3 regions of the Streptomyces sp. NPDC031064 genome follow, and region 1 is predicted to be linked to each of the others. Evidence: riboswitches for the same ligand, from Rfam matches in the RefSeq annotation. Region 1 holds a riboswitch; each other region holds the start of a gene.

The links. A riboswitch is a leader RNA that binds a small molecule or an ion and turns the genes downstream of it on or off. The one in region 1 is predicted to bind cyclic di-AMP.
Region 2: it holds a riboswitch for cyclic di-AMP, as region 1 does, so the genes downstream of both, ACZ46W_RS01915 (M23 family metallopeptidase) here and ACZ46W_RS23495 (transglycosylase SLT domain-containing protein) in region 1, are expected to answer to the same signal.
Region 3: it holds a riboswitch for cyclic di-AMP, as region 1 does, so the genes downstream of both, ACZ46W_RS15290 (M23 family metallopeptidase) here and ACZ46W_RS23495 (transglycosylase SLT domain-containing protein) in region 1, are expected to answer to the same signal.

Annotation. Positions count from the first base shown of each region.
Region 1 is NZ_JBVIGF010000006.1:391,023-394,807, reverse strand. It holds gene ACZ46W_RS23495 (transglycosylase SLT domain-containing protein) at 474-1,241, opposite strand; cyclic di-AMP (ydaO/yuaA leader) riboswitch at 1,246-1,366, opposite strand; gene ACZ46W_RS23490 (nucleobase:cation symporter-2 family protein) at 1,998-3,416, shown strand.
Region 2 is NZ_JBVIGF010000001.1:459,501-463,285, forward strand. It holds gene ACZ46W_RS01910 (SGNH/GDSL hydrolase family protein) at 1-578, opposite strand, end outside; gene ACZ46W_RS01915 (M23 family metallopeptidase) at 753-1,649, opposite strand; cyclic di-AMP (ydaO/yuaA leader) riboswitch at 1,654-1,811, opposite strand; gene ACZ46W_RS01920 (tyrosine-protein phosphatase) at 2,359-3,171, shown strand; gene ACZ46W_RS01925 (DUF6126 family protein) at 3,176-3,292, opposite strand; gene ACZ46W_RS01930 (helix-turn-helix domain-containing protein) at 3,313-3,785, opposite strand, start outside.
Region 3 is NZ_JBVIGF010000004.1:15,425-19,209, forward strand. It holds gene ACZ46W_RS15285 (PrsW family intramembrane metalloprotease) at 1-1,022, shown strand, start outside; gene ACZ46W_RS15290 (M23 family metallopeptidase) at 1,092-2,198, opposite strand; cyclic di-AMP (ydaO/yuaA leader) riboswitch at 2,210-2,343, opposite strand; gene ACZ46W_RS15295 (PP2C family protein-serine/threonine phosphatase) at 2,610-3,752, opposite strand.

The DNA of each region.
Region 1 (3,785 bases):
TCCCTTCGCGCACCAAGAGATGAGGAGGGGAGGAGAGCACCGCGCACGCGGGTCATGGATACGCGTGCGCGCTCTTCGGTCTTTCCCCCGTCACACACCCCGTGCGATATCGGTCTCGCAGGGCCACTGGCATGCGCGTCTGCTGATGGCTCCTGATGCCTGAGTGCCTGTGTGAGTCTGGTTCGCCGCCCACACCATGGTCAAGGGACCCTTTCGGTCAACCGGCGATCACCGTGTGTGGAGTTACGTGGAGGCGGTTCGGCGAGGTCAGCGGGATATCGCCGGTGGGATATGAAGACCGAATTCACCAACGCTTCACAGGAAAATCCGCGCCGAGGTGGGAAACCGGCCGAATGCCAATCGGCCCGGCGCGCCGCCTTGTGTCCGGTTGGTGAGGAAAACGGGGTTCTGTTAACGCCGCCGGGGCCGGCCGCGTGCGTCGCGGCCGGCCCCGGCGGGGGAAAGCGGGTCGGTCAGTACGGACCGTTGACGTTGTCGATGGAGCCGTAGCGGTCCGCCGCGTAGTTGCAGGCGGCGACGATGTTGGCGACCGGGTCGTAGGCGTCGTTCGCCGTGCCCGGCACGTGGTAGGCCTCGAAGGTGGGCGCGATGACCTGGAGGAGGCCCTTGGAGGGAGTGCCGTTGATGGCGTTGATGTCCCAGTTGTTGATGGCGAGGGGGTTGCCCGAGGACTCGCGCATGATGTTGCGGTGGATCCCCTCGTACGTGCCGGGGATGCCGTGCCGCGCCATGATGTCCAGCGCCTCGCGGATCCAGCCGTCGAGGTTGTCCGGGTACGAGGCGGCCTTGGCGGCGACCGGGGCGGCCTTGCGCTCGGCGGACCGGTCGGCCCGCTCGGGCGCCGAGGAGCGCTGGGCCGGGGCCTTGGTGCCGATGGTCAGCTTGAGGCCGGGGCGGATCAGGGACGGATCGGCGCCGACGGCCTTCCGGTTGTCCTCGTAGAGCTTCTTCCAGCCACCGCTCACCCCGTGATCCCTCGCGATCTTGGAGAGGGACTCGCCGGCGACGACGGTGTGCGTTTCGGGGGCGGCCTTCTTGGCGGCGGGCGCGGCGGCCGTAATGCCGGTGGTCACCGAGTGCGCGGCGCTGCTCGGGGCGGCCGCGGCGGTGGTGGCACCGATCATGGGGAGCGCGAGTGCGGCGCCACCCGTTCCCGCGGCGACGAAGCGGCGGGCGAGCGGACTGTTCTTGGGGCGGCGGTGCTTACCCTTTGCGGGCATGGGGCGTTCCTCTCCGTCGCCTGCGAGGTGAGCTGTCGGGTTCGGACTGGAGATGCCCGGCCGCGGTGTCAGCGCGGCTTCACCCCGAGCCGTTCCGGTGTTCCCCGGACCGGCGGCTTACCTGGGTCCCCCGCTCCTGCCGTACGTACGTGAGTGGTGGGTGCGGTTTCCGGACGGCGGCAGGATTCGGCGGTCCATCCGGATTGAGGGTGACCGTAAGCGAGAGGGGTCGCGGGGAACAAGGCTGGAATTGAGCGCACGGGTCCTTGTCCGCACATCTGGCGGGCCGTCAACTTTGCTGCTGAAAAGCCGAAACAAGGCCCCGGCGATACCCTGGCACCGGTACGGGGCGGTGATTCTTGTCACGCGTGGCTGCCCTGGGCGACAAGTCGCTTATGTTCGCCGCAATATGGGCGGTGCAGGCGATAGCCGCGAAACCCTCATAGATGACTAAATAGGACGGAAGGCGCCCGGGGGCGGGTGGTATCGCCGGTTACTCGCGAGGAACACCAGGCGTGAACTAAGGTGAGCGCCCCGATCGGCTCCCCCTGTGGATCCCAGGACAAAACGGTCTTGGCCAGGTCGATCGAAGGATGTCCTGTCAATCAGGACGCACATTGCAGTGCAGGGCGACGTGATGTCGGCAACTCCGCCAGACGTCGGCTCCGTACGGGCCGACGAGCCCTCGTCCTGTCACCCGGGACTCGAGGTGTTGGCCCTTCTCTCATTCACCTACCTCGCGAAGGCAAGGCAGAGATGGCACGAGTCTCCCGACAGCACTCCGGCAAGAAGACGCATCCCGTCGACGAGATGCTCCCCCTCCCCAAGCTCACCCTCTACGGCTTCCAGCACATCCTCGCGTTCTACGCGGCGGCGGTCATCGTCCCCGTACTCCTCGGCAACGCCCTCGGGCTGTCCCGGGAAGAGCTGGTCTACCTGATCAACGCGGACCTGCTGACCTGCGGCATCGCCTCGATCATCCAGGCGCTCGGCGTCTGGAAGGTCGGCGCCAGGCTGCCCCTGGTCCAGGGCGTCACCTTCACCGCCGTCTCACCCATGGTCGCCATCGGCATCGGCGCGGGCGGCGGTACGGCCGGTCTGCTGGTGGTCTACGGCGCGGTGATCACCGCCGGTATCGCGACATTCCTTTTCGCGCCCTTTTTCGGGAAGTTGGTGAAGTATTTCCCGCCGATCGTCATCGGCACGATCCTCACCATCATCGGCATGACCCTGATACCCGTCGGCCTCCAGGACGCGGCCGGCGGCGCGCACCTCATGGGCGAGCCCGAATACGGCTCCGGGAAGAACCTCGCGTACGCCCTCGGCACCCTGCTGCTCATCCTCGCGGTGGTGCGCGTCGGCAAGCCGTTCCTCAGCAGCCTCGCCGTGCTCATCGGGCTCGTCGCCGGCACCGCCGTCGCCTGGCTGTTCGGCGACGCGCACTTCGGCGCCGTGAAGGACGCCGACTGGTTCGGCGTCAGCACGCCCTTCCACTACGGCATGCCGAAGTTCGAACTCCTGCCCATCATCGCCATGGTCGTGGTCATGCTGATCACGATGGTCGAGACGACCGGTGATGTGTACGCGATCGGTGAGATCACCCGCAAGAAGGTCGACAGCGACACCGTTACGCGGGCGCTGCGCGCCGACGGCGTGGCGACCGTTCTCGGTGGCGTACTGAATTCGTTCCCGTATGTGGCCTTCGCCGAAAACATCGGACTTGTCCGGATGTCAAAGGTGATGAGCCGTTTCGTGGCGGTAGCTGCCGGTGTCTTCATGATCGCGCTGGGGCTGCTGCCGAAGGCCGGAAGCCTGGTCGCCGCGGTGCCGCACCCCGTGCTCGGCGGCGCGGCCATCGCGATGTTCGGCATGGTCGCCACGGTCGGCATCCAGATCCTGGGCAAGGTCGACCTGCGCGAGGAGCGCAACGCCCTCATCCTCGCCGTCAGCCTGGGTGCCGCCCTGCTGCCCACGACGGTCGCGCCGTTCTTCGACCGCATGTCGGACGACGTCCGGGCGGTCCTCGACAGCGGCATCACCCTGGGCGGCCTCACGGCGATCGTGCTGAACCTGTTCTTCAACGCGTTCACCCGCCGCAAGGCGATGGAGATCGACTGGGAGGACTACGAGAACGACGGCACGCCGCCCCCGCCGGTCGGCGCCGCCACGCGCTGACCCCGGTGGGGCCGGCCACGCCCGCCCGGGCATCCCCCGCCGCCCCCTGCATCCGCCCGCCGGACCGGCCGCCGACTCCGGCCCGGGCGGGCGGACCGCACGGGGGGCCGCAGCGGGCGGGCCACGGCGGGTGCATCGCACGGCGGACCGGCCCGTGCGGACCGCACGGACGGGCCGCACGGGCGGGCCCCACCCGGCGGTGCGCACGGGCCGGTGCGCACGGACGAGCCGCGCCCGGCGGTCCGCACGGCGGGCCGCGGCGGTCCGGTCCGCACGGGCGGGCCCCACCCGGCGGTGCGCACGGGCCGGTGCGCACGGACGAGCCGCACCCGGCGGTCCGCACGGCGGGCCGCGGCGGCCGGACCGCAT
Region 2 (3,785 bases), on a different contig from region 1:
CGCGTGTGGCCCTCGGGCGACAGGTGCAGCCGGTCGTCGTCCCAAGCGCGCCTGTCCTGCACGGTCTTGAGGGACCACAGGTCCAGCACCGGGCAGCCGTAGCGGTCCGCGACGGCGCGCACGTGCCCGTTGTACGTGGCGATCTTGCCGCGCAGGTGGCGCAGCACCGGCACGCCCCGGGTGTCGAACCCGGTGGTGACCAGGACCGTGCCGACCGCGGACGTCAGGTCGGCGACGGCCCGTTCGAAGCGCTCGGCGACGTCGTCCGGGTCGCTGCCCGGCCGGATGATGTCGTTGCCGCCGGCGCAGAAGGTCACCAGGTCCGGGGCGAGTTCCTTGGCCCGCGGGACCTGCTCCTCCACGATCTGGTCCAGGAGGCGCCCCCGTACGGCGAGGTTGGCGTACCGGAAGTCCTCGGGCTCCGGGAGCCGGTCGGCGAGCAGCACCGCGAGGCGGTCCGCCCAGCCGACGAAGGTTCCGCCGGGCCCAGGGTCTCCGACGCCCTCGGTGAAGCTGTCACCGATCGCCGCGTACGACCCGAATACGTCACTGTCTCTGAATGTCGAATCGTCTGCCACGGGAGCACATCTTTCACCCGGGGATGTGACCTACGCGACCGTAAGGAGGGGTTGACGGGGGGTGATGTTTACCACCGGTCAAGATTCACCCAAGCCCGGAATACGCCCGGAACGCGACTCCGCCCGGCACCGGGAGGCGGTGCCGGGCGGAGCGCCGTTCAGGAAACGGAGGCGTCAGATGGCGACGCCGTGCTGGCGGAGGTACGCCAGCGGGTCGATGTCCGAGCCGTAGCCGGGGCTGGTCCGGACCTCCATGTGGAGGTGCGGGCCGGAGGAGTTGCCGGTGGAGCCGACCAGGCCGATCTCCTGGCCCCCGCTCACGGTCTGGCCGGACGAGACGGAGAGGGAGGACATGTGGGCGTACTGCGAGTAGTTGCCGTCGGCGTGCTGGATGACGACCTCGTTGCCGTACGCGCCGCTCCAGCCGGCCGAGACGACGGTGCCGGCGCCGATGGCCTTGACGCTGGTGCCGGAGGGGGCCGCGAAGTCGACACCGGTGTGGTAGCCGGAGGACCACATGGAGCCGGAGGCGCGGTACGGCGTGGAGACACCGGCGGAGACCGGGGCGGTGAAGCCCGAGGCCGCCGGGGCCTCGGCCTTGGCGGCGGAGCGCGAGGCGCGGCTCTCGGTGCGGGTGTCGTCGGCCTTCGGCTTCGCCGGGGCGGCCTTCTCGGCCGGGGCGGCCGTGGACTTGGCGCCGAGCGTGAGCTTCATGCCCGGGAGGATCAGCGACGGGTCCTCGCCGATGACCTGGCGGTTGTCCTGGTATAGCTTCTGCCAGCCGCCCTTGACGTTCTTGTTGCGGGCGATCTTGGAGAGGTAGTCGCCGGCGACCACGGTGTACGTGCGCGGCGCGGCCTTCTTCGCCGGGGCGGCGGCCTCGGGGGCGGCCTGGGCGGCGGTGACGGCCTGCTGCGGAGCGGTGGCCGGGGCGGCGGCCGGGGCCGCGGCGTGCGCGCCGGTGGCACCGAACAGCGGCAGGGCGATGGCGGCGCCACCCGTACCGGCGGCGACGAAACCACGCGTAATGGAGCTGGACTTGGGACGGCGGTGCTTACCCTTCGCGGGCATGGCGAATTCCTCTCCGGCGCCTGCGAGGTGAGCTGTCGGGTTCGGACTGGAGTTGTCCGGCCGCGCCGTGGACGCGACTTCACCCCGAGCCGGTCCCGGAATTCCGGGGTCGGCGTACTACCTGGGTCCCCCGCTCCTGCCACGCGTGGGTGGGTGCGAATTCCGACCGGTGGCAGGATTCGGCGGTCCGGCCGGATTGCCGTGACCGTAAGCGAGCCGGGTCGGAGTGAACAAGCCGCCGCATTCCCGTCCGCATTCTCCGTGGTGCGGCCGCCATGGAATTCCGGTCACCCTCCGTGGATTGCGGATCATGAATTCCCGTTGTGCGCACGGAGTTTATGAACGGCATCCCGCCACGGACGGTCACGGTTATGACGCTGCTCACGTGGCCGCACCCATCTCCCTTGCTACCAGGGCACGTTATATCCAATGCCCTAATACGGACAGAAGTGCTATTTCTTGGCGAGTGCGACGAGAAGCACTAATCCTCCCCTCGGGGCCGGCACCTCCCGGATGCCACACCCGAACACGACCAGACCGGGGCAAAATACTTGAAGCAGGCATCTCGCCATGCCGGGTACCGAGCGTGACAAGGGGCAACGGATGTGCGACGTGCACGGAGATTGATCGTCCGACGTACCGATGTCGTATCGTCGGACCGCGACATCGTCGGCGGCCGACGCCGACCGCAGACACGTCAGGAGCCCCCGTGACGCAGCCGCTGCCGCAGGTCCCGTCGATCGAGCCCGAGCTGACCGGGGTGCGCAACTTCCGCGACGTCGGCGGGCTCCCGACCGTGGACGGCCGACGGGTGCAGCACGGCAGGCTCTACCGCAGCGGGCACCTGGCGCACGCGACCGGCGAGGACGCCGCCTTCCTCGCGGGGCTCGGCCTGCACACGATCTTCGACTTCCGCAACGCCGCGGACCAGAAGCTGGAAGGCCCGGACGTCGAGCTGCCCGGCGTACGGAACGTGAACATCCCGCTGTCCGACCCGGCCGACGGCGCCGAGTTCTGGACCATGGTCCGTGACGGCGACCTCGACCAGCTCCGGTCGATACTGGCCGACGGCAAGGCGGCGGCCCGGATGACGGCCTCGTACCGCGTGATCATCAAGGAGCGCACCGCCGAGCACAGCCGGGTCCTCCACGCGCTCGCCGAGGACAGCGTCCCGGCCCTGATGCACTGCGCGGCCGGCAAGGACCGGGCGGGGCTGTCCATAGCCGTGTCCCTCCTGGCCGTCGGCGTCGAGCGGGAGGCCATCGAGGAGGACTACCTCAAGTCCAACGACCCGAGCCGCCGGTACCGGGTGCACCGCAGCGACAACTCCCCGGCCGGTATGTCGCCCCAGGTCATGGAGCTCCTCAGCCCGCTCTTCGAAGCCCGCCTGGAGTACCTGTCGGCGGCCTTCTCGACGATCGAGGAGACCTGGGGCTCGACCGAGCGCTACCTGACCGAGGGGCTGAAGCTCTCCCCCGAGACCCGCGAGCGGCTGCGCGAGCGCCTCCTCGACCAGGGCTGAGCCCTCATTCCGCCCCCAGGGCGAACAGCAGGTAGAGGAACGCGGCAAAGAGGTGGCCCGCCACCAGATAGGCGAAGAGCCGGACGACGAGTCCTAGCGGGAACGTCCGTTCCTGGGACATGGCGGATCTCTCCGATCGGGTCAGCGACGGTGGGCGTCCGCGCCGAGGCACAAATCGGCCGCGGCGCTCTGCATGAGGGTGTGGACGAACAGCAGCTCCGCCCCGCCGCGCGTGGCGGCACCGATCCGGTGCGGGGTGAGCGAGTCGAAGTGGGCGCTGTCCCCGGGGTCGAGGACGTGCACGGCCTCCCCGAGGGCGAGCCGCACCCGGCCGCCGAGGACGTACAGCCACTCCTCCCCCGGATGTACGCGCACGAGGTCGCCCTGGGTGGCGTACGGGACCTGGACGCGCAGCGCCTGCATGGCGCGACCGGGGCCGCCGGCCTGGTGGTAGACCCAGCCGTCCGCCCCGGCCGGCTCGGCCCGGCCGCCCCGGACGATCGGGTCGCGCTCCGGCGGCACCTCGCCCAGCAGCTCGGAAACGGTCGTACCGTAGACGCGGGCGAGACCGAGCAGCATGGGCAGCGACGGCTGGCGGCGGCCGGTCTCCAGCC
Region 3 (3,785 bases), on a different contig from region 1:
CGGGCCCGTGGAAGAACCTGCTGTTCGCCTTCGCGTGGGGCGCGTGCGCCGCCGCGCTGGTCGCGATCGTCGCCAACACCTTCGCGACCCGCTGGATAGCCACCGCCACCGCCGACCCGTCGTCCGCGGACACCCTCGGTGCGACGGTCATAGCGCCGATCGTGGAGGAGAGCGCCAAGGCCGCCGCCGTGCTGCTCATCTTCGTCTTCCGCAGACGGGACTTCACCGGGATCGTGGACGGCGTCGTCATCGCCGGGTTCACCGCGACGGGCTTCGCCTTCACCGAGAACATCCTGTATCTGGGCAACGCCTTCGGGGAGGACCAGCAGATCGGGACGTCGGGGCTCGCGTCCGTCACGGCCGCGACCTTCTTCGTACGGATCGTGATGTCGCCGTTCGCGCACCCGCTGTTCACCGTGCTCACCGGCATCGGTTTCGGCATCGCCGCGATCACCGCGCGCCGCAAGAAGGTCCGCCGGATCGCGCTGCCGGTGCTCGGGCTGGCCCTGGCGATGGGCATGCACGCGCTGTGGAACGGCTCGGCGGCGCTCGGGCCGTGGGGGTTCTACGCCGTGTACGGGGCGTTCATGGTGCCCGCGTTCGGGCTGCTGACGTGGCTGGCGATCTGGTCGCGCCAGCGCGAGCTGCGCACGATATCGGGCGAGCTCCCGGCGTACGCCGCGGCGGGCTGGCTCACCCCGGCCGAGCCGCTGGCGCTGTCCTCGATGCGGGCGCGGGGTCTGGCCCGTGGGTACGCGGCGCGCTGCTTCGGCCCGGCGGCGGCGCGCGCGGTCGGCGAGTACGAGGCGTTCGCGACGTCGCTGGCGTTCCTTCGCCACCGGGCCCGCCGGGGCGTGGTGGGCCACGACTTCATGGCGCGCGAGCAGGAGCTGCTGCACCACCTGTGGCAGCGCAAGGAGATAGCCGGGCCCGCGCTGACGTACGCGGCACAGGCCACCGGCCGGGTGTGGACGCCGCCCCCGCATCTGAACTACGGCGGCTACAACCCGTACCGGTACTAGGCCGGCAGCCCTGGCGTCGGGGGGTGTGCCGCCAGGGCTGCCGGAGTGCGAGGTTCAGGGAACCGGGGCTCAGACGGTGAGGCCCTTGCCGCGCAGCCACGCCAGCGGGTCGATCCCGTCGCCGCCCGGCGTGTGCACCTCCAGGTGCAGGTGCGGCCCGGTCACGTTGCCGGTGGCGCCGACGCGGCCGATGGTCTCGCCGGTGGCGACCGTCTGCCCGGCGCCGACCGTCATGGACGACAGGTGGCAGTACCAGACCTCGGTGCCGTCCTCCAGCTCCAGGACGATGCGGTAGCCGTACGACCCGGACCATCCGGCCGACTTGATGGTGCCGCCGTGGACGGCCTTGGCGGGCGTGCCCGTGGGCGCGGCCAGGTCGAGGCCGGTGTGGTAGCCGGAGGACCACATGTTGCCGGCCTGGCCGTAGGTGGAGGTGATGGTGTACGAGGAGGTCGGCAGGGACCAGCTCCCGGCGAGCTTGGCCAGCCGCTCCTCCTCGGCGGCCTTCGCCTTGGCGGCGGCCTCGGCCTCGGCCTTCGCCTTCTCCTCGGCGGCCTGCTGGGCGGCCTGCTCCTGGGCGGCGGTCTGCTGGGCCTTCGCCTCGGCGGCGGCCTGTTCGGCGGCGGCCGCCTCGGCCGCGGCCTTCGCCTCCGCGTCGGCGGACGCCTGCTGCTGCTCGGCCTGCTGGAGGATGCGGGCGCGCAGGGCCTCGCCCGCGTCGGCGCCGCCGCTCTGCTGCGCGGTGGCGTCGGCCGAGCCGGTGAGGGAGGCGGCGGTGAGCGGCCCGCTGTCCGGGGTGCCGGCCTCGCCGGAGTCCGCGGAGTCCGTCTCGTCGGACATCAGGGAGCCGATGCCGGGCAGGGAGTCGGCGTCGGGCAGGTTGTCCGTGACGACGTCGGGCAGGGATATGGAGACCGCGGGCTTGTCCTGCGCGGTGGCCATGCCACCCGCGCCGACCGCCGCGATCACGCCGACGCCGAGGACGGTGGAGCTACGGGCGAGGCCGCCGCGCTGCTTGGCGATGCGGTGCCGGCCGCGCACGGGGCGGACGGTTTCCTCGGTGGGGTTCCATTCCTCCCACTGCCCGTTTACGGGGGCGGCGTCCGGGACACCCGAAGTGTTGAACGAGGCGATCGAGCCGTACGGAGCTTCGGGGGCAGGCCTGTTGGACGCCACGGAGGCGCACTCCTTTCCTTCCTTCTCGCCTACCGGGTTAGCTGACGGGTTCGGAGCAGGAAGGTCTCCTACGGGCCTGGTTCAGCCCGATTCACCCCAAAAGGTGGTTCCCCGGTTCCCTCACGGGATTCGGCGCACGCGCACGGTGCCGTCTCTTGCGACGGCTGGGACGACCGCGCTGCGTTATCGAACGTTAATAGACGCGGGCTCCGGATTCCAAGCCGTTCCTACTGATCATTAACTGGACGGCCCCGGGATTTACCGGCCCACAATCGGGCACAACGGGGCGACTTGACCGCACATCAGAAAGATTCACCGGCCATAGTGATGCTGACGGTGCGTCAAATGTTATGCGGAGTGACACGCTTCGGCTACGCACCGTACCGACGGCCGGTGACGCGGTGGACGCCGCTACGGCACGACCGGCATCGTCCTGCGCCGCTCCGGCTGCCCCTCCGCCGGCCGGGTGACCGCCAGCAGCGCCAGGTCGTCCGTCGCCCCGCCGCCCGTATGCCGCCGTACGTCGCTCACGAGCGCGTCCAGCATCGCGTCGGGCCCCGGGAAGAGCCGCCCCGACAGCCGCGCGACCGGGTCGTAGAAGACCCCGTCCGCGTCCCGGGCCTCGGACAGCCCGTCCGTGTAGAACAGCAGCGTCGCCCCCGCCGGATACGGCACCTCGTACGCCCGGTCCGGCCACGTCCCCAGGTCCGACATGCCCAGCGGCAGCGCGGGCTCGGCCGGCTCCAGCAGCTCGGTGCGCCCGTCCGCGTACAGCATCAGCGGCTCCGGGTGCCCCCGGTCCACCACCCGCACCACGGCCTCCCCGCGCGGCACCTCCGCCAGCACCGCCGTGGTGAACCCCTCGAAGGCGTCCAGCCCGTCGCGCCGCGTCCCCTCCCGCGCCAGCGCCCGCTCCAACCGCTGCGCCACGCCCTCCAGCGAGCTCTCCTGCTCGGCCGCCTCCCGGAACGCCCCGATGACCACCGCCACCGCCTCGACCGCCCCCATGCCCTTGCCCCGCACGTCCCCGACCACCAGCCGCACCCCGTACGGCGTGTCCTGCACGGCGAAGAGGTCACCCCCGATGAACGCGTCCGCCTGCGCCGCCTCGTACCGCGCCGCCACCTGCAACCCACCGATCCGCTCGGCCGGCGTCGGCAGCACGGCCCGCTGCGCGGTCTCGGCGATCACCCGCGCCGAGGCGAGCTGCTCCCCACTGCGCCGCACCACCCGGTTGATCAGCAGCGCGAGCGCCGCGACCACCGCCACGGTGAGGATCTCGGTCGGCGCCTGCACCTCGTCCAGGGTGCCGTTGCCCAGGTGCAGGAACAGCACGGCCAGCACCGCGCACAGCCCCGACAGCAGCGTCGTCCGGGCGGCGAACAGCGGCGCCGCGACCAGCGGGGCGGCGGCGAACAGCGGCACGGCGGTGAAGCGCGGCGGAGTCGACAGGTCGTACACCACGCCCCCCACGATCAGCAGCGCCGGCAACGCACGGACGAACCGCCGGGCACCCCCGCGCCCGTCGCCACCGTCCCCGCCTCGCTGCCCCACCACTGGCCTCCTGCCCGCTCCGCCCACGGCTGC